Regions from separate parts of the Nocardia sp. NPDC003963 genome, predicted to be linked through region 1. Evidence: riboswitches for the same ligand, from Rfam matches in the RefSeq annotation. Region 1 holds a riboswitch; each other region holds the start of a gene.
What was found. A riboswitch is a leader RNA that binds a small molecule or an ion and turns the genes downstream of it on or off. The one in region 1 is predicted to bind S-adenosylmethionine.
Positions count from the first base shown of each region.

Region 1 (10,066 bases):
GCTGTATTCGAGAGGTTCTTCCGACGAAGAGCCGATGATCAGCTCCCCGGTCCCGAACATGCGATCGACCAGCCCGTGCCGGAACTGAACGCTCGAGATACGGCTCATCGGGATATCGATACCGGTGTGGGTCAGCACACCCTCACGGACCAGCACCCGGCGATCGGTCACGATGAAATGAGTCGATTTCCAGGACACGATCGGCGCGATACTGCGCCACGCCAGGATCAGCAGCCAGACGACCAGAACCGCCAGCAACGCGATCGACCGCCACGACTCGTCGACAGTGCGCCACACCAGCCCGCCCAGGAACCCGGCCACCGCCGTCACCACGATCAAGGTGGCGATGGGCCAGAACAGCATCTTCCAATGCGGGTGGGTGTGCAGGATCAACTCTTCGTCGGGCGCCAGCGCATCCTCCGGATAACCCATGGCCGCACACTACTCCCGAACCCACCCGAAATGCCCGATCCAGGCCGCACCACAAACAGAACCCCCCACCGGCCACCTGAACAAAAAACCCGCATGCCGACCGGGCCGTCAATGCCCCCCGCAACCCCCCGAGTCGAGTCTTACGAGACACCACAAAGGGTTGAGGCCCGTCCCGCCGTTCAGGCCTCGAAGCGCATGCGCGAAGCGCGAGTCTCGAGGCCCCCTGGTGTCCCGCCGTTCAGGCCTCGAGACTCGAGCCTTCGGCTCATGCGCTTTCGAGGCCTGAACGGCGGGACGGGCCTCGCCCCGTTGTGGGCCTCGCCGAACTCGGCGCCGCAACGGTGGCCGCCGAAGGGCCGGCGGCGGCTCGCTGACCGATCGGCGACTTCGTCCGCGCTCAGCTTCCGAGGAGGCCCTTCGCCACGTGGGTCACCTGGATCTCGTTGCTGCCCGCGTAGATCATCAGTGATTTCGCGTCGCGGGCCAGCTGCTCCACCCGGTATTCGGACATGTAGCCGTTTCCGCCGAACAGCTGCACCGCCTCCATCGCCACCTCGGTCGCGACCTCAGAGGAGTACAGCTTCACCGCCGAGGCCTCCGAAAGGCTCAGCGGTTTACCGGCTTTCCCGCGTTCGATGATGTTGAAGACCATGTTCTGCACATTGATCCGGGCGACCTCCATCTTCGCCAGCTTGAGCTGGATCAGCTGGAAGCGGCCGATCTCCTGGCCCCACAGTTTCCGGTTGCGGGCGTAATCGGTGCACAATCGCAGACATTCGTTGATCACCCCCAGCGCCATGAACCCGATACCGACCCGTTCGGCCACGAAACTGGATTTGGCGCTCTCGCGGCCGTCACCGCCGCGGTGTTCCTCGGTTTCGCCGAGCAGCCGATCGCGGCCGAGACGGACGTTGTCGAAGAACAGTTCCCCGGTGGGCGAAGCGTGCAGCCCCATCTTCTTGAAGGGTTTGCCCTGGGTGAGGCCCTCCATTCCCGCGTCGAGCACAAAGGTGAGCACCTTGCGATCGCGGGACGGGGTGCCGTCGCCCTCGTCGAGTTTCGCGTAGACGACCAGGGTGTCGGCGAAGGGCCCGTTGGTGATGAAGGTCTTCTGACCGTTGAGGATGTAGTCGTCGCCGTCGCGCCGCACAGAGGTTTTCATCCCACCGAACGCGTCCGAACCGGAATCGGGTTCGGTGATCGCCCAGCAGGCGATCTTGCGGAGGCTGACAATATCGGGCACCCACCGCTTCCGCTGGGCCAGCGTGCCCCGGGACAGGATGGTGGCACCGCCGAGCCCGGTACTCACTCCGAGCGAACTGCACAGACCCATACAGGCGCCGGAGAGTTCGCTGGTCAGCACGGCCATCATCGTCTGCTGATCGAAACCACCACCGGACCGGTCCTTGTCCGCCGCGGTCGGCTGCTCCGCTCCGTCCGCGGCCGCCTGCTGGGCGGCCAGCTGCTTGTCGAGGGCCTCCTCGGCCATGGCACCGATACCGAAATCCGCGTACAGCTTGCGCAGGATCGGATAGGGCAGCATCTCGCCGCTGTCCAGCGCGTCCAGATTGGGCCGCACTTCCTTATCGATGAACGTCCGCACCGCGTCGCGGACCATCAGGTCGGTATCGGACCATTCGAACATCGTCGTCCTCCGGTATCACCAGCAGCATTACGGTGTAAACCACCGGGCGGACGCATCGGTCGCGTCCGCCTTGTTGACAGCCTGCCAGTTCTCGGCGACCACGGCACCGAAACCGCGAAATCTCGGCCCACCCCGCCGGATATGCCGATGCCCCCACCCATCACGGGCGGGGGCATCGATACAGGCCGGGTGTCCTACCGCAGCGCGCGGGCCAGGTTGGCGTCCAGCGCCGCCAGGAACTCCTCCGTGGTGAGGTAGCCCTGATCCCCGCCGACCAGCGCGGCGAGATCCTTGGTCATCTGCCCACCCTCGACGGTCTTGATGACCACGTCCTCGAGAGTCTGCGCGAAACCGATGACCTCGGGGGTGTTGTCCAGTTTGCCCCGGTGCTCCAGGCCACGGGTCCAGGCGAAGATCGACGCGATCGGGTTGGTCGACGTCGGCTTACCCTGCTGATGCTGCCGGTAGTGCCGGGTGACCGTGCCGTGCGCGGCCTCGGCCTCACAGGTCTGCCCGTCCGGGGTGAGCAGTACGGAGGTCATCAGGCCGAGCGAGCCGAAGCCCTGCGCGACCGTATCGGACTGCACATCGCCGTCGTAGTTCTTGCAGGCCCAGACGTAGCCGCCCTCCCACTTCATGGAGGAGGCGACCATATCGTCGATCAGCCGGTGCTCGTAGGTGAGACCGGCCGCCTCGAACTGGCTCTTGAACTCGGCCTCGAACACTTCCTCGAAGGTGTCCTTGAACATGCCGTCGTAGGCCTTGAGGATGGTGTTCTTGGTCGACATGTAGACCGGGTAGTTCTGCTGCAGCCCGTAGTTGAACGAGGCGCGCGCGAAATCCTCGATGGATTTCTTGAAGTTGTACATACCCATGACGACGCCGCCGTCTTCCGGCATCTGCACGACCTCGTGCACGATGGGCTCGCTGCCGTCCTCGGGGGTGAAGGTGAGGGTGACGGTGCCGGACTGGAAGACCTTGAAATCGGTGGCGCGGTACTGGTCACCGAAGGCGTGACGGCCGATGATGATCGGTTTGGTCCAGCCGGGTACCAGGCGCGGGACATTGGAGATGATGATCGGCGCGCGGAAGATGGTGCCGCCGAGAATATTGCGGATGGTGCCGTTGGGCGAGCGCCACATCTTCTTGAGGCCGAATTCCTCGACGCGGGCCTCGTCGGGGGTGATCGTCGCGCATTTCACGCCGACACCGTGCTGTTTGATGGCGTTGGCGGCGTCCACGGTGACCTGGTCGTCGGTCTTGTCGCGGTACTCGATGCCGAGGTCGTAATACTCGAGGTTCACGTCGAGGTACGGGTGGATCAGCTTGTCCTTGATGAACTGCCAGATGATCCGAGTCATCTCGTCGCCGTCGAGTTCTACGACGGTACCTTCAACCTTGATCTTGGACATGGATCTTCGTGTCCTCCTAAGACTGGTGCCCTCATTGCACGGCCAGGCGAACACGCTTGTGAGCGGACCCCAGCTGTTCAACAGACAACGTATACATCCCGCGTTGTCCACGAGACGTCTGGTGTAACCAAGACGAGCGTACTGCTTGTGGTCGTCGCACGGTGCAGCCAGCCCCGGTCGTGAGATCTCACATGGGTGAATCGCACCACAAGATTACCCGGAGGGCGCGTATGCGGATTTCGATCGGTACCGGTGCCCGGTTACCATATTCGGCAGGTCATGAGCGCCAGCGTCAAGCCCCGGCTCGCTGGCCGGCAACCCTCCTGCTGCGGTGGGGTGCTCCGGGTGATGACCGGGCTTCCGAGAGCCGGGAGCAAGCGCACGTCAGGAGGTTGTCGATTTGTGCCGGTGCTGGTCGCGTTGAACGCGGCGATCTCACGATTCGACGAGAAATCCCCCATTTTCTGGAGCACGATATGACCGATCACAGCGTCCCCGGCGCATCCGCCGCCGGAGCGTCCCGCCGGACCCCTTCGGTCGCGTCGAGTGCCCCCGGCACCCGCACCGCCGGGTCCACCGCGGCGATTCATACGCTCCGGACATCACTACGGGCCGCCGGTTCGGCGGAAGTCCTCGCGTGAAGGTGGGCACCGAATCGACCACGGCTCGGCCCGTGGCCCAGTTACCCCCGCCCGACGGCACCCTCGGCCATGTGGACATCGGTGAACTCGCCCTGGAGAACGGTGCCGAGTTACCTCAGGTCCGGCTGGCCGTACAGCGCTGGGGCGAGCTCTCGCCGGCCATGGACAACATCGTCCTCATCGAACATGCGCTCACCGGCGACTCACATGTCGCGGGTGACCCGACGGCCGAACATCCACAGGCCGGCTGGTGGAACGGGATGGTCGGTCCCGGAGCACCGATCGATACCGACGAATGGTGCGTCGTGGCGACCAATGTGCTCGGCGGCTGTCAGGGCAGCACCGGCCCGGCCGCGCCGGCGCCGGACAGTTCGCCGTGGGGTTCGCGATTTCCGGAGATCTCCATCCGGGATCAGGTGACCGCCGAGTTGAAACTGTTCGATCTGCTGGGTGTACCCCGGCTGGCCGCGGCGGTCGGTGGCTCGATGGGGGGTATGCGCGTCCTGGAATGGATGCTGCTGGCCCCGCAACGACTGGCCGCCGCGCTGATCCTCGCGGTGGGCCCGCGGGCCACCGCCGACCAGATCGGCACCCAGAGCACCCAGATCGCGGCCATCACCAGTGATCCGGACTGGCAGGGTGGCGATTATCACGGCACCGGTCGCGCACCGATGGCCGGGATGGGTATCGCCCGGCGGATCGCGCACCTCACCTACCGCACCGAGATCGAACTGGACAGCCGGTTCGCCAATAGTGCCCAGGAGGGCGAGGACCCCCGCAACGGGGGGCGGTACGCGGTGCAGAGCTATCTGGAATACCAGGCCGAGAAGCTGGGCCGGCGGTTCGACCCGGCGACCTATGTGCTGTTGAGCGAGGCGATGAACCGCCACGATATCGGCCGCGGGCGCGGCGGTATCGAGGCCGCCATGGCCACCACCGAGGTGCCGTGCATCGTGGGCGGTATCGACTCCGATCGCCTGTATCCCCTGCACACCCAGCAGGAACTGGCCGACGGACTGCCGGGGTGCCGGCATTTCGAGGTCATCGCCTCCCGCGACGGGCACGATGCCTTCCTCACCGAGGCCGCGGCCATCGGGAAACTGCTGGTCCAGACGATGAACCTGGCCCGCGCCGGACGCTGAGTACCGGTCCGGGCGGGCGCCGCGGCCACGGGCCGATCAGCCCACGCCGAGCGTATTGATGGTCGCGGCGAGGAAGACCACGGCACCGCCCAGCAGAGTCAGGGCACCCACATCGAACGGTTTGCTGCGCACTGCCAGCAGTCCGACCCGGACCGTCGGCAGGCACAGCCGGAACGCGGCCGCGATGAGCGTGGCACCGCCGAAGAAGAAGGCACCACGACGCCAGCGGTCCTGCGCGACGAAAACCACGGCGATGAGCACCACCACCGCCACCACGACCATGGGCAGGTGGTAGCGGAGAAAACCGGCCCATCGGTTGCCGGTGCCGGGATCGTCGTCGGTTCCAGTCGCGGCGTCGGTCACGAGGGCGATTGTTCCAGATCCGGCGGATCAGGTCTGCACGAGCGGTCGGTAGTCCGCCTCGCCGACACCGAAGGTCCAGGCGACACCTTCCCGCGCGGTCCGGGTGGCCGGCGGCACCCGGAGCCAATAGGTGCGGCTGGTGCCGTCGGGTTCGGGCGTCGAATTGACCACCTCGACCATGACGACGTCCTCGTCGCCGGTCAGCGGGATCCGCCAGAGGATTCCGGTCTCGTCGCGCTGTACCGGTTCGGCGCCCGATTCCGACAGGTACCGGTCGTATCCGTAGTGTTCGAGCATCACCCGGCGCAGCTCCGCGTTCTCCTCGGTGCGGATCCGATCGGCGGTGAGTGTCGCGAGTTCGGCGATGAATTCGCCGGGGACCGGCATCCCCCGCCAGGCGTAGAGCGCGAAATCGTCGGAGTAGCCGATCGCCGGACCGTCACCACGGTCCAACCGGCCGGCCTCGTCCCGGTACAGCGCCGTGGGGCGTTCGCTGAGTACCACGAGGTTCTCGTACGGCCACCACCAGCCGGCCTCCCGCGCCACCGCGGCCAGCCCCTCCAGCGGGGTCCCCGCGCCGGTATCGAAGGCGCACAGCCAAGCCGCGTCGTGCTGCCCCATCACCGCGTCCAGCAGCAACAGCCGCGCCCGCAGTTCCTCCTGCCCCGCCGGGCGGGCGAGGCCCGGTTCGTCGGCCGGTTCCTCCGCAACGGGGGCCACCGCGGCGACCACACCCTCCCGGATCCGATTGACAACGGGTGCGGTCAGTTCCCAGAGTCCGGCCCCGGTGGCCTGCCAGTGCCGGGCGAACTCACGGGCCCCCGATGCGGTGTGCAACCGGTCGCGCTCGGCGGCCCACGGGGCACTGCGCACCTGTTCCCGGACCGGGGCACCGGCCTCCCCCGACAGCGTCGCCTCCGACAGTATGCGCACGGCCTCCAACGGCGAACGGGCCCAGCGGATCCGTCCGGGTGCGCGCAGACCGGCCCGTTCGTAGGCGAGCCGCACCCCTCGTTCGGCGGCTGCCCGGTCGCCCGGCCCGGTCACGGCGGAAAGCGCCCGCCACTCGGCGTATTCGGTCACAGTGTCACTCGATCCTGTTCTCGTGCTGCGGTTTCGGTGGCCGGTCAGTCGGCGACGATGCGCACCGAACCCGGTACGTATTCGCGCTGGCGCACCACGCGGTACCACCCTTTCGGCAGGGTGATCACGGAATGTTCCTCGTGTACCAGCCGGGCGCCCTCGGGCAGCTGCAGAACCATGCTGTCCGACCGGTGCGGATCGGGGTACAGCGTGCCGGGCGCGGCGATGGCATGCGCGTGGCCGGTGACCTCACCCAGTGCCAGCACCATCCGTCCCCGGGCATCCCGGCGGGCCGGCTGCCACGTCCCCGCGGCCTCGGCCACCGCTTCCCGATCGACCGGAACGATCAGGACATCTCCCTGGCGATACATGTGATTTCCTCCCGTAACGGCATTCTCGTGCCGTGTGATGCCGGGACCATAGCGCCGCGTACCGACAGGTTCGGGTGCCCCGTGCGGCCCGGGGCACCGATGTTTCGCACCGGTCACCGGAGGCTGGTAGAACCTTCTCGATATCGCTAGGGCCGGGAGGGCATCATGACAATCGGAGAGCATCTCGAGGAACTCGGCGGCCTGCCCGCTTTCGATTTCCCGCACGCGGAGCACCCGCCGGCCGGACTCCCCGCCGCGGATTCGGTGGCCTGGCGGATCAGCGTGGATTCCTGGCTGAGCAAGCACAGCTGGGCCGAGGTGTTCGACCGGTTCCTGGACACAGTGGACAGCGCCCGGGTTCGCGCGCTGATCATCGGCCACTGGCTGACCGATGCCGCGAATCCGCAGACGGCCGGCGAATCGGTGATCGACGCCGTGGTCGCGGCGGCGGGCCGGCTGCCGCGGTTGCGGGCCCTGTTCCACGGCGATATCACCTGCGAGCAGAACGAGATCTCCTGGATCCGCCCCGGTCCCGCGTCCGAACTGCTGCGTGCCTATCCCACCCTGCTCGAATTCGGTATCCGCGGCAGCGACCGCCTGGTGTTCCCGCCGACGACCCATCACTGCCTGGAATCGTTCACGATCCAGTCGGGCGGGACACCCCGCGAAGTGCTGCAGGGTATCGCCGCGAGCGATTTTCCCGCCCTGTCCAGCTTGGATATATGGCTGGGGACCAGCGAATACGGCGGCGACGGTGAGATCGCCGATCTGGCGCCGATACTGTCCGGCGACCGGCTGCCCGCGCTGCGGTATCTCGGCCTGCGCAACAGCGAGATCCAGGACGATATCTGCGCCGCCCTGGCCGCGGCACCGGTGGTCGCGCGGCTCGAAACCCTGGATCTGTCGATGGGTGTGCTCACCGATCAGGGCGCCGCGGCACTGCTCGGCGGCCAGCCGCTCACCCATCTGAAACGTCTGGACCTGCACTACAACTACCTCAGCGAAGAACTTCGCGAGCGGCTGCGGAACTCGCTGGAACCGGCGGGCGTGGAACTGGATCTGGAGTCCGACGACGCCGAAGAGGATATCGAGGACGACGGATCGGTATGGCGTTTCGTCTCCTGCGGTGAGTGAGCGGCGCACCCGGTCCGCACGTGTCGGCCGGTGTTGGTAGAACGATCGCGACACCGGCGCGACCCGGCCGCGGAAAGGCATATTCGATGATCAACGACGAACACCTGACGGAATTCGCCGGCCTGCCGGTCTTCGACTTCCCCGAACGCCTCGTGGAACCGGAGCACGCCGACGCCACGGGTTTCGATCACCCCGCGGTGGAATCGGTGGCCTGGCGGGTGGGCCGGATCGGCTGGGATTCGGACGCCTCCTGGGCCGATCTGTTCGACCGGTTCCTCGAACTCGTGGACACCACCCGGATCCGCGCATTCGTGGTCGGGTCCTGGGTGGATATCGAGGAGGACTGCGCCGAACCGGTGGACGCGGTACTGGACCGGCTGGTCGCCGCCCGTGACCGGTTCCCGGCGCTGCGCGCGCTGTTCCTCGGCGATATCACCCAGGAGGAGAACGAGATCTCCTGGATCTACCAGGGGCGGGTCACCGATCTGCTGGAGGCGTTTCCCGAACTCACGGAATTCGCGGTCCGGGGTTCGGAGGAGCTGAGTTTTCCGGCCGTCCGGCACGAGCGGCTGGAGAAACTGACGATCCAGGCCGGCGGCCTGCCGGCGACCGTGGTGCGCGGCGTGGCGGCCGCCGATTTCCCGGCGCTCACCCATCTCGAACTGTGGCTGGGTACTCCCAACTATCACGGCGACGCCGAGATCGCCGATCTCGCACCGATCCTGTCGGGTGACCGGTTGCCCGCGCTCCGGCATCTGGGTCTGCGCAACAGCGAGATCCAGGACGATGTCTGCACCGCGCTGGCCGCAGCGCCGGTGGTGGCCCGGTTGGACAGTCTGGACGTATCCCTGGGAATCCTCACCGATACCGGGGCGACCGCACTGCTGGGCGGGCAGCCGCTCACCCATCTGAAACGTCTGGACCTGCACCACAACTATCTGAGCGAGGGAATCCGCGAACGGTTGCGCGACACCTTGTCCCCGAAGGTGGAACTGGATCTGGATGCCGGCGGCGCGGAGACCCATTCCTACGACGGCGAAGTGTGGCGCTACGTCTCCATCGGCGAATGAATCCGGTAGCTGCGTCTCGCGCCGCCGAGTACCGGTGGGTGGTGGTCGGCAACGGCGAGAACCGGCGGGTCCGGTCGTTCCGGGCGGCAGCGGTGGCGGCCGGGTTGCCCGCACCGCGGGTGGTGGAATGGCTCGACCTGCTGCGCGACGGCGGACACCACTTCGCCGAGGACGAACTGGTGCGGCTGGATTCGCCCGGCGAACACCCCGAGGTGGACCGCATCCTGCGCGGGATCACCGATCCGACCCGGGTGGAGGGCACCGCGCGCTGGTACACCGGTTTCGGCCGGGCGGTCGCGGCGTTGCACGGCGGATGCCGGCTCGACGATCCCGCGGAACTGGCCGTGCTCTTCGACAAGCGACTGTGCCATGCGCGTCTCGCCGCGTCGGAGGTCGCCGTACCGGATTCACCGACGTCGGGCACTGCCGTACCGGTCGGTGACTGGGCGGATCTGCGGGCCCGGATGCGGGCGGCCGGGCTGGCGCGCGCGTTCGTGAAGATCGCGCACGGATCGTCGGCCTCGGGGGTGCTGGCCCTGGAAACACATCCTTCCGGCCGGATCCGCGCCACGACTTCGGTCGAGGCGACGCCCTCCGGCGCCCTGCACAATTCGCTACGCGTACGCCGCTATCGCACCGAATCCGAGATCGCCGCGATCGTGGACCGGCTCGCTCCGGACGGCCTGCACATCGAGCGGTGGGTACCGAAATCCACCCTCCAGGGCAGATCGTGTGATCTGCGGATACTGGTCGTCGCCGGTCGCGCGACGCAT
Region 1 is NZ_JBSGIP010000017.1:22,931-32,996, forward strand. Features, by position in the region: gene ACWEWT_RS23710 (PH domain-containing protein) at 1-432, opposite strand, end outside; gene ACWEWT_RS23715 (acyl-CoA dehydrogenase family protein) at 830-2,077, opposite strand; gene ACWEWT_RS23720 (NADP-dependent isocitrate dehydrogenase) at 2,272-3,489, opposite strand; SAM riboswitch class IV at 3,765-3,875, shown strand; gene metX (homoserine O-acetyltransferase MetX) at 4,127-5,272, shown strand; gene ACWEWT_RS23730 (DUF3017 domain-containing protein) at 5,309-5,554, opposite strand; gene ACWEWT_RS23735 (DUF6745 domain-containing protein) at 5,663-6,718, opposite strand; gene ACWEWT_RS23740 (hypothetical protein) at 6,763-7,089, opposite strand; gene ACWEWT_RS23745 (STM4015 family protein) at 7,255-8,223, shown strand; gene ACWEWT_RS23750 (STM4015 family protein) at 8,310-9,293, shown strand; gene ACWEWT_RS23755 (STM4014 family protein) at 9,290-10,066, shown strand, end outside.

Region 2 (10,066 bases), on a different contig from region 1:
CAGATCAAACGGTTCCTGATCCTGCCGGTCTTCTGGGAGGCGGGCGGCGACGAGGTCACCCTCACCATGAAACTCAAGCGCCGCGTCGTCGCCGAGAAGTACGCGTCCCGGATCGCCGGCCTCTACCACGATCCTCCGGCAGCCGACGTCCACGAACCCACCGGCGAAGTCCACTCCGTCCCGGCGAGCTGATACCCGTGCGCGGCACCGGCCCGTTTCAGACGTCGAGTTCCTCCTCGATACCCCGCAGCCGGTGCCGGGCCAGTGCCAGATTCGCCCGGGCGCGGTCGAGCGCCAGGTACAGGAACAGGCCCCGCGATTTGCGCCCGGTCATGGGCCGGATGAGATGGTACTGACTGCTGAGCGAGATGAGGATGTCCTCGATATCCTCCTGCAGTCCCAGCTGTTCGATGGTCCGCAACTTCGCGCGCACCACCTCGGTATTACCGGCGGCGGCCACATTCAGGTCCAGTGCCTTCGAGCTGCCGAGCACCCCGAGTGCCATACCGCTGTTGTAATCGACGACGGCTGCCCCGAGGGCACCGTCGATCGACATCATATCCTTCAGAGCCAGATCCATATCGGACACAGGTCGTTCCTCTCGATAATTCCTGTTTACTGAGTACTGCGGTTGTTGCCGGGCTGCTTCGCCGCGGCGGCGAGATGTTCGGCGATCCGGCGGGCCACCGGGCGCGACTCCAGATGCAGCCGGCCGATATTCACCTCGGGGGCCGCGAGCACGGTCAGCGATGCCCAACCGGCCGCGTAGATCACCACATGCCCGCCGGTGCCGGCCACCACGACCTCTCGGAAACCGCCGCCGTGGGCGGTCTGGACGAGCCGGTCCGACAGCGACAGTTCCGCCGCCGACAGCGCGGCCATGCCGGTCGGTTCGATATGCGCGGGTAGATCGTGGGTGACCAGCAGCCCGTCACTCGAGGCCACCAGCGTCCCCTGCAACCGGGGCACGCGTTCCCGCAGCGCCCGAAGTTCCGCCGTCACCACGGCGTTCGGTTCGGGTACGGTCATCGGCACCTTCGTAAGCCTTCCCATCAATTCACCGAGCAGATTCTTACGCGCCGTCACGCGAGTTCCTCCAGAGCGGCTCGCAGGCGGGTGAGCAGTTCCCGATCCACCGGTTCCCACTCGTCCCCTTCGGGGACCGGTGTGGCGTGCCGGACCCGGCGCCGCAACGGCGGGTCCGGTACCGACCCGTCCGACGTCGCCCGGTCCGCCGCGGCCGGGGCCGGCTCGGCATCCGGCGGATCGAACCCGGATGCCGGTGTGCCCAGCGCGGGTTCGATCAACCCGGCCGCGGTCAGATCGCGTACCGCCTCGAGGCAGCCGTACGCCGTCCGGCCCAGATCACGAGCGATTACGGTGACACTGCGACGATTATCCGCCGCGGCCAGGACCTCGGCCTGACCGCCGGTGAGCACCACCCGGCGCCGCCGGACCCGGCGCACCGGGACCACTGCGGCCAGGTCGACCATCTCCACGGGCCACGGCCCCGAACCCGGATCCCCGCGGCGTTCGCACTCCCGTACCAGGGCCCGCGGACGGATATGGCAGACGGCCGACAGCCAATGCGCCGGCGCCTGCCGGAACTCCGGGACATCCGGTGTGGCCAGCAGGAAATACGCCGCGTCGAAAACCGAGAGAAGCGCCAGAGTCTCGAGCAGCGGCCGCCCCAGTATCGGCCCCGGATCGCCGGTGCCCGCGCGCTGCCAGTCCTCGGCACTGGCCACACCGGCTTCGACCACCAAACGGTCCAACCCGGTGGTGCGTGCGCAGGACGCCGACGCGATGGCGCCGTCGGCGAGGTGGAACTCCCCGTCACCTACCCGCAGAACTCCGGTCCGCCCTTCGTCTTCCAGTCGGTGGAGTTCGTCCGCGAGCTCAACGCGCATGACCGTCCTCGGCCAGATCCGCGAGAATATCGCGCAACCGGAATCGGGCCATCGCGAGGTTGCCGGAATCCTCGTCGAACAGGACGTGGAGGAACAGGCGTCCACCGAAATCGCCGTCCACCAGGTTGAGCACGTGATACCCACCGGTACCGCAGACGATGATCTCGTTCACATCGTCATCGGCGTCACCGGTCGTCAGCGCCGGACAGCCGAGGACCGCACGTACTACATCGGTGGTGGTCGCGGCGTCCTCGTGCTCATCGACCAGATCGTGCCGACCCGCGGCGGCCACCGCCAGACCGCTCGCCCCGTCCACCAGAGTCACGCTGCGCGCCCCCGGGATGTCCATGATCCGTTCCAGACATCCATCGATCCCGCTCACTGCGCCTCTGCTCTGTTCATGCGTGTTTCAGATTCGTGGAAACACTACACACACGAGGCGTTCGCTGCCGATCGAACGCATGGCTCAATTGGGCACCCGGGCTGTCCCGGCCGGAATCGGGATAGGCCTCGAGCACGAGATATGCAGTACGGCAATAGAGTTCGACGCCACGCCGGCGATCCCGCGACCGCCGTGTTTTCTCAATCCTGCGCACGCAATCCGAAATCTTCTCGCTCGCACACCGCCGGAGTCACTATGTTCGGTGCATGGCCGATCTGTCTCCCGGACGCGGACGCGCACTACTCGCCGCGGCTGTCACCGTCGTCCTCTGGGCATCGGCGTTCGTGTTCATCCGCACCGCCGGAGCGGATTTCTCGCCGGGAGCGCTGGCGCTGGGCCGATTGGCCTCCGGATCGGTGGTACTGGTGACGATCCTGCTGGTCACCGGCACCGCGCTGCCGCCACGATCGGCCCTGCGCGGAATCCTCGTCTCCGGACTGCTCTGGTTCGGGATCTACATGGTGGCACTGAACTGGGCCGAACAGCACGTCGACGCCGGGACCGCGGCGCTGGTGATCAATACCGGACCGGTCATGATCGCCCTGCTCGGCGGACTCTTTCTCGGCGAGGGCTTCCCGAAACAGCTGATGGCCGGTATCGCGGTGGCGTTCACCGGCGCGGTCGTGGTGGGACTGGCCGGTTCCGAGGGTGCGGCGACCGTGCTCGGGGTGCTGCTGTGCCTCGTCGCGGCGGCCGCGTGGGCGGTGGCGGTGCTGGCGCAGAAACCGGCGCTCGTGCACGGAACAGCGCTACAGGTGACCGCCGGCGGATGCGTCGTCGGCACGATCGCCTGTCTGCCCTTCACCGGTCAGCTCATCGGTGAGGCGGCCGCGGCACCGATCCCGGCGACACTGAGCCTGATCTATCTCGGGGTGTTCCCGACCGCCGTCGCCTTCACCACCTGGGCCTACGCCCTGGCCCGGATGACCGCCGGTCAGGTCGGCGCCACCACCTACGCGGTGCCGGCGCTCGTGGTGGTGCTGTCCTGGCTCGTCATCGGCGAAGTCCCGGCACCACTGACGCTGGCCGGCGGGGCGCTGTGCCTGGCGGGCGTCGCGATAACCCGGTGGCGGCCCGGCCCGCGAAAAGCTCCGGCCCGGCCCACCGACCACGACCTCAGCTCGGACCCGGTATGAGCGTGGGCGTCCGGATCATCGCTGCCCGGACGAGCCCGGTATCGTGCGCTCCCCCTCGTGATCACCCGCGAGTCGGACGGTCGTGACCCGGAGGAACTGCTGTACGAGCGGTCCCATCGCCACCGCGATCAGCACTGTTCCGAGCCCGACTGTCCCGCCCAGCATCCAGCCGATCACCAGGACGACAACTTCGATACCGGTGCGCACCATCCAGATCGGTTTGCCCGAGACGCGTACCGCGCCGGTCATCAGACCGTCGCGCGGGCCCGGCCCGAAACGGGCGCCCAGGTACACGGCGTCGAACCAGGTGAGCATGACCAGACCCACCACGTAGCAGAGCAGCTGCTGCGGCAGGGCCGACGGCGTGGGGAGCACGGCCGCCGCCAGATCGGCGGCGGCGCCGACGACTACGACATTCAGCACGGTCCCCAGGCCGGGAAGTTCGCGCAGCGGGATCCAGAACAGCAGAACGACGACCGCGATGATATTGGTGGCCCAGCCGAACGACAGGCCGGAACGCAGCGCCACTCCTTCGGCCAGGATGTTCCAGCTGGAGGCGCCCAGCGCGGATTCGACCAGCAGCGTGATCGATACGCCGTATCCGGCCAGGCCGAGCAGGAGTTGCGCCGTCCGCCGGACCTTCTTCTCCGCACGCAACTGTTCGACCGCTGTCATCCGGCGTGCGACGGAACGGCCGGAGTCATCGGCTCGGCGGATAGCTGTCATCGTTCTCCCTTGCTGCGGTCCGGCCCATCCGCACGGCGGCGGCACCCGAGTACACGATCTTGCTCGGGTATCGATTCGACCGGAACAGCCGGTTGGGAGAAACCGGACCCCTCGGCGCGGGAGCGACTGCGACTCAGCCGTCGGACGCACCGTATTCGCTGACAGCACCGAGGTATTCGGTGATCGCGGAACGATTGTGCTCGAGGCGGCGGATCCGCTCGTCCATCCGGTCACCTTCGCCCTCGGGCGTCGCCGGCATCTCGGGTGCGGCGTCCGGGAAGTACCGCCCCGGCCTGGACTGGACCAACGACGACCAGCCGTACCCGCGGCGGGTACCCGGCCTGTTCAGCGTCTCCAATTCGGTGGAGTTGAACGACAACACAATGTTTCTCGGCACCGGGCTCACCGGTCCCGATTTCGTCCGGATCGTCCGGGACCAGCCCGACCAGTTGTGGACGGAATCCGCGATCGGCGGCCGCGTACCGGCCCTGGCACTGCGTCCTTTCGTCACCGGTCAGGCGTTCCGGGCACGGTATCTCGACGAGGCGCCCGCGTATATCGTCGAACACCCCGGGGTCCGGGTCACCACCAGCGACGAGATCGCGGCACACTACGCGGCCGGCCGGACCGGCGACGGGCTCAGAAGTACGTCCCGCTGAACGGATGCGCGTCGACCTCGAACAGTACGTCCGCGGCCGCCGCGGCACCGGGCCGATGCTCGGTGACGCGGCCCGCGAGCGCGAGATGACGCCAGCGAGTGCCGCCGAGATAGGCCGCACCCAGGGCGGCGATATCGGTGGTGAGATCGGCGGGTTCGTCCACCGCGGTCACAGTGCCGTCCGCGATCCGGTAGGTCCCGGTGTTGGTGGTCAGGAGCGGGTCGGTCACCGCGACGGTCACCGCCGGCCCCGGCCGGTAGGCGCGGCGGGCCAGCGCGGCCGGTACATCGATCAGCCGCAACCAGGTCTCGTCCCGGATATCGGTGACCCGCAGTGCTCGTTCGTCGGTCAGCAGATACCGCAGCGGGGAGTCGGGCGCGGACGCGTTCAGTACGACCGCGTCGACGATATCGGCACCGAGCAGATGCCGGACCAGGCCGATATAGGCGGCCGGAGTGGTCGCCACCAGATCCTCCACCACCACGGTCCGCCGCGGACCACGGGTCCATTCGGTGGACTCGGCGGCGCGGTAGCGGACGAACCCGTCCTCCGCACCGGGTTCTCCGTGTACGGCGATATGACCGTGCCCCCGCATCAGCTCCTGTAACCGCCACCAGTACGGGGGACGATCGATGGCCCCGGTCCACGCCACGTCCGCGGTGGCGTAGATCTTGGCGGGCACCTCCCAGGCGTCGGCGGGCGCGAGTAGTCGAACCGGCCCGGCCGCGGGGACGGTATCGCGGAGGCGGGCCCGGTGCACATCGATCTCGCAGCGGGCCGAGGACCCGGCGACTCCGTACCCGAACCGTTCGTAGATCCCGCCCTGGGTGGCTCGCAGCGAGGCCACGACCTCCCCGCGCGCGGCGATCTCGCCGAGTTGCCGGCGCAGCAGCGCGCTCGCGATCCCCTGCCGGGCATGCGTGGACAGGACCCCGACATGGGTGACCGCGGCGTGCGGGAGGCGGTCACCGCCCGGCGCCACCAGCCAGCTGGTGTACGAGTTCGCCGTTCCCACCAGGGCACCCTCGACGCGCGCACCGAGCGTGCGACCCGGTTCGTGCAGCGAATCCCCGGCCTCCGCCGACAGCGGCGGGACACCGACCATCGCGGTACGGAACACCTGCTGCGCGGTACGGAGATCCGCCGGATCGGTCAATATATCGATATCTATGGGCATATCGGGTCACTCCGGTGGGTCGGGCTCGATGCGGACACGCGCCGGGCACAGCCGGCCCGCCCGCTGTTGCTCATGGGAAACCTTGTCATATCGGGCGCGGCGCTAGATCACGCACGGTGCCGAGCCCGGCGCCGCCCCCGCGGCCAGGCCCGGCCGCGTCTCCGGTACCGGATCCCACCGTCCCGCCGAGCAGGAGTAGTCCCACCGGGGACCGCGGGCGACCAGCGATCGCACGGCGTCGAGGAGGCGATCGATATCGGCGGCCGTGGTACCGAGGCCGATACTGGCACGCAGCGCGGCGTCGATACCGAATCGGGCCAGCAGCGGATGTGCGCAGAAGCGGCCGTCACGTACGCCGATCGCGTGTTCCGCCGACAGATACGCGGCGACCCGTCCCGCTTCGAAACCGGCGACGGTGAAGGCCACTATTCCCACGCGATCCGGGCTGTCGGCCCAGATCCGCAGGCATCGGACACCGGCGATCCCGGCGAGTCCGTCGCGTAACCGGTCGGTGAGCACACGCTCGTGCGCATCGGCGGAGTCGCCGAGTCCGGCCAGCACGTCACAGGCCGCGGCCAGCGCCGCGGCACCCAGTACGTTCGGTGAACCTGCCTCGTGCCGATGCGGGGCCGCCGCCCATGCCGCGGTTTCGGCGGTGACCTCGGTGACCGCGCCGCCGCCGGCCAGATACGGCGGGGCGGCGTCGAGCCAGTCGCGGCGTCCGGCGAGCACTCCGGCACCGAAGGGCGCGTACAGCTTGTGGCCGGAGAAGACCACATAGTCGATATCCGTGGCGCCCAGATCGATTCGCCGGTGCGGCGCCAGCTGTGCCGCGTCCACCACGATCCGCGTGCCGTGGCGGTGCGCGAGCGCCGTGAGCTCCGCCAGCGGCAGCACCTCCCCGGTGACATTGGACGCACCGGTCACCGCGAGCAGGGCGGCGGGCCGCGCGCGCAGTTCCGCGGCGACCCGGTCGATCGTCCCGGCCAGAGTGTCCGCCGCGGACACCACCCGGCGGCCGCGCCGGGTCCAGGGCAGGAGATTCGCGTGGTGCTCGATATCCAGCACCACGGTATCGCCCGGCACACAACCGGCCAGCAGGTTCAGCGCGTCGGTGGTGTTGCGGGTGAACACGACCTCCTGATCGGCGGCGCAGCGCAGGAAATCACGCACGGTTTCGCGGGCCGCCTCGTAGCACTGGGTGGAGATCCGCGAGGCGTAGCCCGCGCCACGGTGCACACTCGCGTAGTACGGCAGCAGCCCGGCGACCCGATCGGCCACCTGTGCGAGAGCCGGAGCGCTGGCCGCGTAGTCGAAATTCGCGTAGCCGCGAGTACCGCCCTGTACCAGCGGAACCCGCAGCTCGTCGCCGGATACCCGGGCGAGGGCGCAGGAGGGGTCGAGTACAGCGGTCATCACGTGATCCCTTCGTGGAGGGACTCCGGATCTCGGGTGAACGGAGTCCGCGCTTGCCGCGCTCGGTCGAGCAGCGGCCAGGTCGTCACCCGGGGCACCCCACCGCGGAGGAGGGTTGCCGGCCAGCAAGCCGGGGCTTCACGCTGGCACTCATGACCTGGTGCGAGGTTGTCAGAGGACCTCCGGGTTGTCAACTCGACCCGACGACGGCTCGATTTCGGCGCGGCCCGCTCGTCGCCGCGCGCACCCACCGGTCCGCCGGACCGGGTCGTCCGCACCGCCGGTTGCGACCCGGCCGAACCCGTCCCCCGGGTGCCCGCTCAGGAACCGTAGAACGGATCGCCCTCGACCGATTCCGACAGGCGGCCGTCCACGCCCTGCGGTACATCGCCTTCGATCGTCACCCGGTAGAGCACCCGATCGTGTCCGAGGTGCCCGGCATCCGGGATCGCGAGGTGCGCGGTCGCGCGGTTGTCCCAGAACGCGATACTGCCCGGCTGCCAGCGGAAGCGGACGGTGTACTCGGTACGCGTCGCCGCTTCCCACAGGGCGTCGAAAAGATGCGAGCTCAGCCGTGGTCCGAGCTGACGGATGTTCTTGGCCCGGCGGGTGAAGCCGGGGCTCACGAACAGTGCCCGCTCCCCCGTTTCCGGGTGCACCCGGACGACCGGATGGAAGGTGCGCAGCGGGTTGCTGGCGATCGCCTCGGCCCGGCTGCTGCGCCGTGCGGCGCGATTGTCGAAGGTGTGTTCGGCGTCGAGGGTGTCCAGGAAGTCACGCAACTCCGCGGGCAGGTTCGCATAGGCGGCCACCAGATTGGTCCACGCGGTATCCCCACCGTAGGGCGGCAGGATATCGGCCCGCAGGATCGAGAAGGCCGGCGGATTCACCAGCGCGGTGACATCGGTGTGCCAGCTGCTGTCGTAGGACGTGCGTTTACGCCCGTATTGCACGTCGTAGCGCCGGCTGTCGATCGGCAGGATTTCGGGGAACCCCTCCGGCGGATTGTCCTCGTAGGGGTGGGCCGGAGTCACCTTCCCGAATCGGCGCGCGAAGGCGATCTGTTCCGCGTGCCCGATCGTCTGGTCGCGGAAGAACACCACCTTCCATTCGAGCAGTGCCTGCCTGATCTCGGTGATCACCTCGTCGGAGAGATCCCGGGAGAGATCGACTCCGGCGATCTCGGCGCCGGTGTAACCCGATTGCGGCAGCACCGTGATCGCCGGTGCCGCGGAAATGGGTTCTGTCGCTGAGATTGTCATCGGAAACACCGCCTGATTCGTCCGGACGAGATATCGGGGAAAGGCTATGTCCGGCCCGGTCGATTACCCGACCGTTGGGATCGGCAAGATTTTCTGCACATTCGGTCGAGTTCGGCTCGAGATCCGCTCGCCGACCGAGAATTTCGAATCACGGTGATCCGGTTCGTAGCCCGGACCGGGAATACGGCGCATCGTTCTCTCCGTACGACCACCCCTGCCGGTCGGCCGATCACCAGCAAGCGAACAGGAGCCGCCCCGATGGCCGAATACCTCTGGTACATCCCGAATCAGGTGGCCGCCGGGCATCGCGGTGATGCTGTCACCGCCGATCACAACAGTCTGGAAACACTGACTGTCCAGGCTCGGGCACTCGAAGAGTACGGCTGGCAGGGCGCGTTGATCGGTACCGGCTGGGGACGGCCGGATACGTTCACGGTCGCCACTGCGCTGGCGGCCCGGACCACCACCTTCGAACCGCTGGTGGCGATCCGCCCCGGCTACTGGCAACCCGCCCATTTCGCCTCCGCCGCGGCGAGTCTGGACCATCTGACCGGAGGCCGCCTGCGGATCAATATCGTCTCCGGCAAGGACGATCTCGCGGCCTACGGGGCGGCCGAGGAGGATCAGGCCGACCGCTACGCCCGCACCCGGGAATTCATCCGGCTGGTCCGCCGGTTGTGGACCGAGGAGAACGTCACCTACCGGGGTGAGCACTACCGGGTGGACGGATCCACCGTTACGCCGCGGATCGAGGTACGCGGGGGCCGTCCGCACCCGAAGCTCTACTTCGGTGGCGCGTCGGCGGCCGCCGAGCGGGTCGCCGCGACCGAAGCCGATGTCCAGCTGTTCTGGGGTGAACCGCTGGCCGGGGTCCGCGAGCGCATCGAACGGCTGCGCGCGCTGAGCGCGGACCTCGGACGTTCGCTGCCGCCACTGGAATTCGGCCTGCGGATCACCACGTTCGTCCGTGATACCACCGAGCAGGCGTGGGCCGATGCCGAGGCGAAGGTCGCCGAGATGGCGACGAAGCACGATCCGGGGGCGCGCCGCCGGGAGGCGGTCGGCCAGCAGCGGCTACTCGATCTCGCCGCCCGCGGTGAGGTCCTCGACGACAACCTCTACACCACCCCGGGCACCGTCGGCGGTGGGGGCGCGGGAACCACCTGGTTGGTCGGTTCCGCCGAGGAGGTGGCGAAATCGCTGCGCCGCTATCAGGATCTCGGCGTCACCCATTTCGTCCTGTCCGATACCCCCTACCTACCGGAGATCCGCAGGCAGGGGGCGTCGCTGCTGCCGCTGCTGCGCGACTGAGCGCACCGGTTCAGAGATTCAGCCCGG
Region 2 is NZ_JBSGIP010000001.1:898,899-908,964, reverse strand. Features, by position in the region: gene fadD11 (fatty acid--CoA ligase FadD11) at 1-192, shown strand, start outside; gene ACWEWT_RS04240 (hypothetical protein) at 218-589, opposite strand; gene ACWEWT_RS04235 (roadblock/LC7 domain-containing protein) at 616-1,086, opposite strand; gene ACWEWT_RS04230 (hypothetical protein) at 1,083-1,910, opposite strand; gene ACWEWT_RS04225 (hypothetical protein) at 1,900-2,292, opposite strand; gene ACWEWT_RS04220 (DMT family transporter) at 2,559-3,488, shown strand; gene yczE (membrane protein YczE) at 3,504-4,214, opposite strand; gene ACWEWT_RS04210 (hypothetical protein) at 4,348-4,593, opposite strand; gene ACWEWT_RS04205 (hypothetical protein) at 4,583-4,873, shown strand; gene ACWEWT_RS04200 (GNAT family N-acetyltransferase) at 4,854-6,050, opposite strand; gene ACWEWT_RS04195 (aminotransferase class V-fold PLP-dependent enzyme) at 6,153-7,466, opposite strand; SAM riboswitch class IV at 7,511-7,624, opposite strand; gene ACWEWT_RS04190 (TauD/TfdA dioxygenase family protein) at 7,787-8,728, opposite strand; gene ACWEWT_RS04185 (LLM class flavin-dependent oxidoreductase) at 8,987-10,039, shown strand; gene ACWEWT_RS04180 (aldo/keto reductase) at 10,050-10,066, opposite strand, start outside.
Region 2: another riboswitch for S-adenosylmethionine. It lies ahead of ACWEWT_RS04195 (aminotransferase class V-fold PLP-dependent enzyme); the one in region 1 lies ahead of metX (homoserine O-acetyltransferase MetX).

Region 3 (10,066 bases), on a different contig from region 1:
GGCGAGATGAAAGTTCGATTCGGCATCGGTACGGGCTCCAACAGCGATCCGGCGAATCTGCCGGATCTCGTGGACCGGCTGGAAGGCGCGGGTATCGATTCCCTGTGGTTCTCCGAACTGATCTACGCACCGGCGGTGGACCCCACCGTCGGAATGGCGTTCGCGCTGTCACGCACCACGCGTTTGAAGGTCGGGACATCCGTGGCCATCCTGCCCGGCCGCCATCCCGTCCTGGTCGCCGAACAACTGGCGTCACTGGCGGCCCTCGCCCCCGAACGAGTGCTGCCGGTATTCGGATTGCAACCCGCCACCCCGCGGGAACGCGAACTGTTCCCGGTGGCCGGTCGGCGCGGCGACGTATTCGACGAATCCCTGCGATTACTGCGCGCCGTGCTCCGTGCCGACGGTGTGGATTTCGAAGGCGACTATTTCACCGTGCGCGGCGCGCGGGTGGGTAGCCGCCCGGCCCGCCCCCTGGACATCTGGCTCGGCGGGCGCGCACCCGCCGCGTTCCGGCGCATCGGCCGGTACGGTGACGGCTGGCTGGGCAGCTTCCTGACCCCGGCCGAAGCGGCCGCCGGGGTCGCGGCGATAAACACCGAGGCCGCGGCGGCCGGGCGGGAGATCGAAGCCGATCACTTCGGAATCACCCTGCTGCTGGCGGAGGACGGTATCCCGGCCGAGCTCTTCGCGAGGATCGCGCTTCAGCGTCCCGGAACCGACCCGGCCGAACTCGTCGCGGGCAGCTGGCCGGAGTTGCACCGGCTGATAGACGGCTACCTCGAAGCCGGACTCAGCAAGTTCGTCGTGGTCCCGGCGAGCGGCAAACCGCTGGACGGCTTCCTGGATCGTTTCGTCACCGAACTCCTGCCCCGCCAGAATTGAGACCGGAACCGGACCGATTCCGCTCCCGGGATCGGCACGCAGTACTCGCCGGGGCCGGCCGGTGCGCCGTATCCGCATCCGCGATCTCAGGCGACCGCGAACAGCGCGGCGGCCGCGATCACCTCCACCCAGAAGTAGAACCAGATGGGATAGAACGGGACCGAGCTGTCGAGTAGCCGCGAGATCGCCCGCCCGGCCGCCATCCCGCCGAGCGCGACAGCTACCGCCAGTACCACGCCGCGTCGTAGTTCGCCGGTCCCCGCGACGGCCCAGCCGAGGGCACCGGCCACCGCCAGCCCGAATCCGCCGTACACCGCGCGCACCTCGGAACGCCCGGCCGCGGTGGTGACCGAGATACCGAAGGGCTGGGTCAGTTTCGCCGGTACGGCCAGCGCGTACAGACCCATTGCCGCGAACAGGACCACCGCCACGATCAGAACCACCGGCCGCATCGCTACCTCCATATTCCTCTACTGGTCGGCTCATCATGGACCCTCCCGCTCCGGCCGGGCTTCCGGAAACGTGCTCCCGGTGATGCGGTGCGGCCGGGTCGCGATCCCGGTGATGCGGGCGATCGGTTCCGGCGACTCCTCGATATATGAGCAGTTCGGAAAGCCCCGGAAACAAGGTGAGTTCGCCGCGTGGGGGCCGGCCGGCTCAGAGGGTGAGGATCGTCTTACCGAGCGCGGTGCGGGCCTCGAAGGCACGGTGCGCCGTCGCGGCCTCGGCCAGCGGGAGGACGGCGCCGATAACAGGAGCGAGTTCGCCGCGCACCGTCAATTCCTCGGCGCGACGGATCAGTTCCGGCCATCGTTGCGGGCGGTAGCCGAGACTGAACGGGATCAGCGTGGCACCGACCGGAAGCAGCTGCTGCGAGCCGATCTCCACCGGTTCCCCACTCGCGGTACCGAAGACGACCATCCGGGCGCCGGGCGCGGTGAGCAGGCCGTAGGCCTCGCGGGCGATCTGCCCGCCGACTGTTTCGAGAACCACCGATACCGGACCCACCTCGTCGGTCCAGCCTGGTCGCGAGTAGTCCACAGTTGTGTCGGCGCCCAGGTCGGCGGCCAGGCGGCGCTTGGCCTCTCCGCTCGCGGCGGCCACCACCCGGGCCCCGGCGCGTCCGGCGAGCTGCACCAGCAGAGTTCCGATACCACCGCCGGCCGCCTCCACCAGAACCGTATCCCCGGGCCCGATTCCGGCGGCTTCGAGGACCCCGACCGCCGTCGCCCCCTGCCCGAGCAGTGCCAGCGCTCGGTGTTCGCCGAGCCGCTCGTCCAGCGGGGCAGCAGCCGCCGCGGGAATCACGACCAGCTCGGCGTAACTGCCGGAGGCGACATTCCCGATCACACGTTCACCGATGCGGCGACCGTCGACGCCGGGACCGACGGCGATCACTGTGCCGGCCACTTCGATACCCGGAATATGCGGTAACGGCGAGCCGAGGGGGTCGGGCAGGACCCCGGCGCGCACCTGCACCTCGAAATAGTTGACTCCGGTGGCCGTGGCCCGGACGAGCAGTTCGCCCTCCCCCGGCACCGGATCCTCGACCTCTTCGACACGCAGCACCTCCGGCGCTCCGTACTCGTGATATCGAACTGCACGCACAGCACTCCACCTCCTCGATACGGACCAGTAGTCCGTTTAGTCGCCTGTATCATACGGACCAACAGTCCGCTTTTGTCAACAGGAGGAGTCCGGATGCGTGCCGACGCCGAACGCAATCGCGCCGCGATCCTGTCCGTCGCCGGACGCCTGATCTGCGACGAGAAACGTGAGGGCGTCTCCATGGACGACATCGCGGCGGCCACCGGAGTCGGCAAGGGCACCCTGTTCCGCAGGTTCAGCGACCGCGAGGGTCTCATCCGAGCCCTGGTCGAAGACCGGACCAGCCGGACCTGGGACACCGTCCGCGCTCTCGCGGCGGATTCCGCACTGCCCGTGAACGATCGGATCCTTGCCGTCGTCGCGGCGGTCTTCGACCTCACCGCCATCGAGTTGGCCCCACTGATGCGGGCGCTGCCCGACGGCTGCCATTCCGATACGTGGGCGCCCTGGCGTGCTCTCCTCACCGACCTGATCGCACAGGCCGCACCCGATACCGACAGCGAGTTCCTGACTCTCGCGATCTTCGCGAGCATGCGCCCCGAGATCACCGATATGGTTGCCGCCCGGCGCCATCGGGACGGAGTCCTGGACCTGACCGCGCGCACCCTCGGCCTGCCCCGCCCGGTATAGGTACTCGCGGCGTTCGGCGGCCCACGCCGCCGGACGCGGATTTCCGCCATCCCACCGGCCGCGGATCCCGGCTACTTTGGTGCTGTGAGCGTATGGGGAGAAATCGTTGTCGGCCTGGTGATCCTGGTCGGCCTGGTCGGTATCGTGGTGCCGATTCTGCCGGGGGTGATCCTGATCTTCGGAGCGATCGCCGTCTGGGCGTTCGTCACCGGCGGTACCACCGCGTGGACGGTACTCGCCGTCGGTACCGTTCTGCTGGTCATCTCGGGGGTCGTGAAATACACCTGGCCGGGCCGGAAATTGAAGGAGGCGGGTGTGCCGAACCGGACGCTGCTCCTGGGCGGTATCGCCGGTATCGTCGGCTTCTTCGTAATCCCCGTGGTCGGCCTGTTCGTGGGTTTCGTTGTCGGCGTCTACCTCTCCGAACTCCAGCGTCTTCCCGACAACCGACAGGCCTGGGTATCGAGCAAACACGCGATAAAAGGAGTGGGACTCTCGATTCTGGTGGAGCTACTGGGCGCGCTGCTCGCGAGTGGAGTTTGGGTGATCGGCGCGATCGCGGCCTGAACCGCGGACACGTCAGGGCCGCTGCGCCAGTTCGTATTCGAGTACCCGCAACTCCTCGGACAGCAGCACTTCGTCGATCGGGTTCTCCGCTCGAGCCATCCGGTCCCGCGTCGCGGACACGCTCTGCCGGATCTCGGCGGACGAGGTGCTCGCATCCATCAGCAGGTTTCCACTCGCCTGTCCGGGACGGTATATCAGCGGCTCACCGTACCGCTGCTGCAAGAATTCCTTCTGAATGGCGTAATGGCTGGCCCCCTGCCCGACGAATACGTCATATCCCTGTCGGCTCCAGCCGTCGATACTATCCATTATCCTGACGTCTCGCTCGTTGTTCCGATAGCGGAGGATCTCGTTCACCGGATTGGACGTATCCATCAGATTCGGATTGAGCATATCGCGGATATTCTTCGTCGGGTCGAAAGGTTCACCCAGGTACTCCTCGTACCACGAAGCCAGATCGTCGAAGGTCAATCGCTGTGGCCCGTCGGCATTGGGCCATGTTCCGGTGGCCCGGAGATCGGCATCGTGCTCGGACGTCCATTTCCGTAGGTGGTCGATGATCTTCTCACCCGACGGGGGCGGTTCCTGGTTGTGCATATGCTTCACGTTGTTCAGGAAATACCACAGATGATGCAGCCGTTCCCGTCCGGGATCGACCGTGGTCAGGAACTCCGCGATTTCGATATCCCCCAGCTCACCACGGATCCCGTGGTGAGCTGCAAGTGCCCGGATATGTAGATGGTCACCGCGCTGCCGGACGGCGTCGTCCAGATCCAGTCCACGCACCGCGTCGTCGGAAAAAGCATTCTGTTCGTTGAGCGCAATCCGCCGACGGCCGTTCGGCTCGTTCACGAAAGCCTCGAAAACCCGCCGGATCAAAGGATATTGAACATGCCCCGGATCCTTCGAGTGGTGCTGGGCGCTGTACCAGATCCGGCCACCACCGCGAGTATCGTACCGGGCGATACTCGCCGTATGCCCGAAAAGCTTCTTCGCCCGCCCCTCGATCACCTCGACCAAGGGTCTCCGAACGTCCAGCACCGACGCCACACCAGCTCGATCACACACATCGATCGTTCGGCCCCCGGCCATTCTCCCGCGGAGCAGATCGGCGGCCATTCTGTCTTCGTCGGAGAATGCGCCGATCGCCGAATTCGAGGGGTGGGCGGCGTGGCCGGAGATATCGCGATGCAGAATCCGGGCGGTCCGATCGATCGCCCCTTCGAGCCGGGCGGAGAGGTGACCGAATGCCGATCGCCAACCGCTGCTCATCGGAACGAGATTAATGCGGCGTACTCGGGCACACCAGTTCAGAGCACGAAAGTTCGCCGGCCACAGCGCAAGCACTGCTGTCAGCTGCGTCCGGGCCGCTTCTGGACGATGGGTAGCGGCCGGGTGGTGCCGTCGTGTACCGGGGGCCGGTCGTCCCGGGGCGGAACGATCAGCGGCAGTGTCGGAGTCGGATCCTCGATGGTTCGATCCACCGCGGGCAATCCGTAGAACGCGCGGGCATTGTCCTCGAGGACCGCGTTCATATCCGTGCCCACCACATCGCAGATCAATTCCACATCCGATTCCCGGAACGGCCGGCCGGCGCGGGAACCGGGTAGATCGCTGCCGAACATCAGCGCCTCCGGATTGACCGCGTGGATCCGGCGCAGCGCCGTAGCGATATTCATATCGACCCGGCCGAAACCGGTCGCCTTCACCCGCGCCCCGCGATCGACCAGATTCAGCAGATACGACAGCCCCTCCGCGGACATGCCGAGGTGGTCGATGGAAACCTTCGGCAGTTTCAGGATCACCGGTTGCAGCGAGGCCAGCATCTGGCCGTCCACATAGATCTCCACATGCCAGCCCGCCAACTCGTGGGCGCGCAGGGCCTGCCGGGTCATGGTCGTGATATCGGCGGCCGCGCGTTTGAGGTTGAACCGGACCGCGCGCACTCCGGCCTCGTGCAGGTCCAGGATCTCCGAATCCGAGGCGTCCAGATCGAGACGGGTCACCCCCACCCAGCCGGGGCCCAGTTCGGCCAGGGCGGCCCGCAGATAGCTCTGGTCGTTGCCCTGGAACGATGCGCTCACCACCGCGCCACCGGAAGGCCGGAACCGAGCCATCCGTCGCCGGTAGTCGGCGATGGTATAGGGCTCCGGTAGATAGCCTTCGTTCTCGATCAGCGGAAAACGCGGATCGATGATGTGCACATGGGCGTCGAACACTGCTACAGCATGCCTGAGATGTCGGGGTATCCGCTCCTCCCGGCGGTGGAACGGGAGGAGCGGACCACGGATTAGACCTTGTGGGGTTCGCTGGCGCGCAGCATATCCTCGCGCTCGACGACCTTGACCCGCTCGCGGCCCTCGGGCTCGCCCAGCGACCGCTCGTGCGCGTCGAGCCGGTACCAGCCGGCCCAGGTGGTGAACGGGATACCCCGGCCCTCCAGGAATTCGAGCACGGCTTCGGGCTCCGGGCTCTCCGCCGCGGCGAAGTTCTTGCTGTCGTCGACGAGGCAGGCGACCGTTTCGTTCGCGTCGCCCTTGGTGTGGCCGATGAGCCCGACCGGACCGCGCTTGATCCAGCCGGTCACATAGGTGCCGGGCAGGTAGCGGGCGGCACCGTCGGCGTTCTCGTCGACCAGGACCCGGCCGGCCTCGTTCGGGATGACGCCGGCCTGGTCGTCGAAGGGCAGTTCGGAGATGTTCTGTGACAGGTAACCGACGGCGCGGTAGATCGCCTGCACATCCCATTCCTTGAAGGTGCCGCTGCCCTTGACATTGCCGGTGCCGTCGAGCTGGGTGCGCTCGGTCCGCAGACCCACGACCTTGCCGTCCTCGCCGAGGATCTCGGAGGGGGATTCGAAGAAGTGCAGGAACAACTTGTGCGGGCGGTCGCCCTGATCGCGAATGGCCCACTGTTCGAGGGTGTTGGCCACCATATCGACCTGTTTGGAGTGGCGGCGCGCGGCCTCGGAGCCCTCGTCGTAGTCGATGTCCTCCGGATCGACGATGACCTCGATCGTCGGGGAATGGTCGAGTTCGCGCAGTTCCAGCGGAGTGAACTTGGCCTGCGCCGGACCGCGGCGGCCGAATACGTGCACCTCGACGGCCTTGTTGCCCTTCAGGCCCTCGTACACGTTCGGCGGGATCTCGGTCGGCAGCAGCTCGTCACCGGTTTTGGCCAGCACCCGCGCCACATCGAGCGCGACATTGCCGACACCGAGGACCGCGACCTTCTCCGCGTCCAGCGGCCAGGTGCGCGGAACGTCAGGGTGGCCGTCGTACCAGGACACGAAATCGGCCGCGCCGTAGGAGCCGTCCAGGTCGATCCCCGGGATCGGCAGTGCCCGGTCGGCGTTGGCACCGGTGGAGAAGATCACCGCGTCGTAGAAACGGCGGAGATCGGACAGGGTGATATCGGTGCCGTAGTCGATATTGCCGAGCAGGCGCACCTGCTCCTTGTCCAGCACCTTGTGCAGCGCGGTGACGATTCCCTTGATCCGTGGATGGTCCGGAGCCACGCCGTAGCGGATCAGTCCGAACGGGGCGGGCATCCGCTCGAACAGATCGATCGAGACGTCTGCATCGGATTTCATCAACGCGTCAGCGGCATAGATACCGGCCGGCCCGGCCCCGACGATCGCGATCCGAAGCGGGCGGTTCGCTTCCTTCTGCTCGGTCATCTGTTACGCGCACCCTTATCGGTCGAAAGAATCACTGGCGTTGTTGTTAGCTTAGGCTAACTTGACGCGCGGCTCGTATGCACCTACATCGCGCCGTCCGCGGGCGGCTGTTCACCGTTCGTCTTCCCACGTCTGTGCGGGTAGCGCTGTACTGCGGCACCCACCTCACCCGCGATTCTATCGGGGTGTGGGCACAGACCGATCCGGGGACCAGGGATGATCGTCGGTATGACCGACAACGGAGGAGCCGAGGAGCAGCCGGCCACCGAATCCGGCGACGAGGAACGACCGCGCTCGATCACCCCGTTCATCGTGGCCGCGGCGGTCGCGGCACTGGTCCTGGCCGGCGTGCTGATCGCCGGCCTGGTGTCGCCCGCTGAGAAAAATGTCACAGATTCCGACCGGATCAACGGAGCGGTCCGCGAATTCGCCGAGGCGAACAGCCGCTACGGGGTGGCCCCGCCCCGCGAAGCGGTCTGTCCCGGTTTCGTACCCGCGCGCTCACCGCTGGCCGGACAACTGAAGCCCGGCGAGACCGGGAAGGACATCGAGATCACGAGATTCGGCCCCGTCCAGGTCAACGGCGATACGGCGACCGTCGAAGTGACCAGCCGGGTCGAGGGCGACGAGAAGACCGCGACCTGGTGGCTGTTCCACACCGACGACGACTGGCTGGTGTGCAACCAGCCGGTCGAATGATTCCACCGGGCACGTCAACCGGGGTTTGACACGGCCGGGCCGGGCCGGGCAATCTCATTCCTTAGGTCATGAGTACCAGTGCCAAGCCCCGGCTCGCTGGTCGGCAACCCTCCTCCGCGGTGGGGTGCTCCGGGTGACGACCTGGCGCGCATCGATCGGATGCGGCAAGTGCGGATTCGCAGGAGGTGCCACGTATGAGTTACGCAGGGGATATCGGCCCGCAGCAGGCATGGGAGCTGCTGACCGAACATCCGGACGCAGTCCTGGTGGATGTGCGGACCGAAGCCGAGTGGAAGTTCGTCGGGGTACCCGACACCAGCCCGATCGCCAAACCCACCCTGCTCGTCGAGTGGGTCGACGGCACCGGAGCCCGCAATACCGAATTCGTCGACCAGCTGCGTAGCGCGCTGGCCGACCGCCCCGCCGACGCACCCGTGCTCTTCCTCTGTCGCTCCGGTCAGCGCTCGGCCCACGCGGCCGACGCCGCCACAGCGGCCGGTATCGCTCCCGCCTACAACATCAGTGAGGGATTCGAGGGACCGCTCGACGCACTCGGACACCGCGGCGGCGCCGGCTGGCGAGCCGACGGACTCCCCTGGCGGCAGTCGTGATCAGCGGCGGCTCGTTCGAACGTCCGCTACCCGAAGGAGTCGGACCGGCGACACTGGGCGTCCGCGGCGGCCTGACCCGATCGGGATTCGACGAAACCTCCGAGGCCCTCTACCTGAACTCCGGGTTCGTCTACGCCAGCGCCGAAGCCGCCGAAGCCGCCTTCACCGGCGACAACCCGCACTATGTGTACTCCCGCTACGGCAACCCCACCGTGACCACCTTCCAGGAACGGATGCGGCTGCTCGACAACGCCGAAGCCTGTTTCGCGACCGCCAGCGGTATGGCCGCGGTCTTCGTCGCACTCGGCGCGCTACTGAAGGCAGGCGATCGGCTGGTAGCCGCCCGCAGCCTGTTCGGGTCCTGTTTCGTGGTGTGCAACGAGATCCTGCCCCGCTGGGGCGTGGAGACGGTTTTCGTCGACGGTGAAGACCTCGACCAGTGGGAAGCCGCCCTCGCCGAACCGACCACCGCGGTGTTCTTCGAAACCCCGGCCAACCCGATGCAGACCCTGGTCGACGTACGCAAGGTCTGCGAACTGGCCCACGCCGCGGGCGCCCAGGTCGTACTGGACAATGTCTTCGCCACCCCCCTGCTGCAGCGTGGATTCGAACTCGGCGCCGACGTAGTGGTCTATTCGGGCACCAAACACATCGACGGCCAGGGCCGGGTACTCGGCGGCGCCATCCTCGGCACCGCGGACTACATCGAAGGCCCGGTGAAAACGCTCATGCGCCATACCGGCCCCGCACTGAGCCCGTTCAACGCTTGGACATTGCTCAAAGGCCTGGAAACGATGCCGCTGCGGGTCCGGCAGTCCACCGATTCGGCGCTGCGGATCGCGCAGTACCTCGACGAACACCCGGCCGTGAGCTGGGTTCGCTACCCGCTCCTGGAATCGCACCCCCAGTACGCCCTGGCGGCCGAACAGATGAGCGGCGGCGGCACCGTGGTGACCTTCGAACTGAAGGCCGCCGCCGACCACGCGAAGAAACGAGCCTTCGAAGTACTCAACGGCCTGCGGATCGTCGATATCTCCAACAACCTCGGCGACGCGAAAAGCCTCATCACCCATCCGGCCACCACCACCCACCGAGCCATGGGCCCCGAGGGCCGCGCGAGCATCGGACTGTCGGACGGAGTCGTCCGCCTCTCGGTCGGCCTCGAAGACATCGAAGACCTCCTGGGCGACCTCGACCACGCACTGGGCTGAGTCATGGCGCCGCCTCCGGCGGCGCGGGGTGGGGCGGTGTTTATGGCGCCGCCTCCGGCGCCGCGGGGTGGGGCGGTGTTTATGGCGTCGCCTCCGGCGCCGCGGGGTGGGGCCCTATTAACCCCGGTTCTTCACTCCTGCGCTCAGTCGCTGCGCTCCTTCGCTTCGTCGCTCCA
Region 3 is NZ_JBSGIP010000022.1:84,698-94,763, forward strand. Features, by position in the region: gene ACWEWT_RS26380 (TIGR03854 family LLM class F420-dependent oxidoreductase) at 7-885, shown strand; gene ACWEWT_RS26385 (DUF4345 family protein) at 972-1,337, opposite strand; gene ACWEWT_RS26390 (quinone oxidoreductase family protein) at 1,543-2,493, opposite strand; gene ACWEWT_RS26395 (TetR/AcrR family transcriptional regulator) at 2,587-3,123, shown strand; gene ACWEWT_RS26400 (DUF456 domain-containing protein) at 3,208-3,690, shown strand; gene ACWEWT_RS26405 (hypothetical protein) at 3,703-5,037, opposite strand; gene ACWEWT_RS26410 (amidohydrolase family protein) at 5,043-5,909, opposite strand; gene ACWEWT_RS26415 (FAD-dependent oxidoreductase) at 5,981-7,369, opposite strand; gene ACWEWT_RS26420 (Rv0361 family membrane protein) at 7,598-8,068, shown strand; SAM riboswitch class IV at 8,133-8,245, shown strand; gene ACWEWT_RS26425 (rhodanese-like domain-containing protein) at 8,263-8,679, shown strand; gene ACWEWT_RS26430 (O-succinylhomoserine sulfhydrylase) at 8,676-9,890, shown strand.
Region 3: another riboswitch for S-adenosylmethionine. It lies ahead of ACWEWT_RS26425 (rhodanese-like domain-containing protein); the one in region 1 lies ahead of metX (homoserine O-acetyltransferase MetX).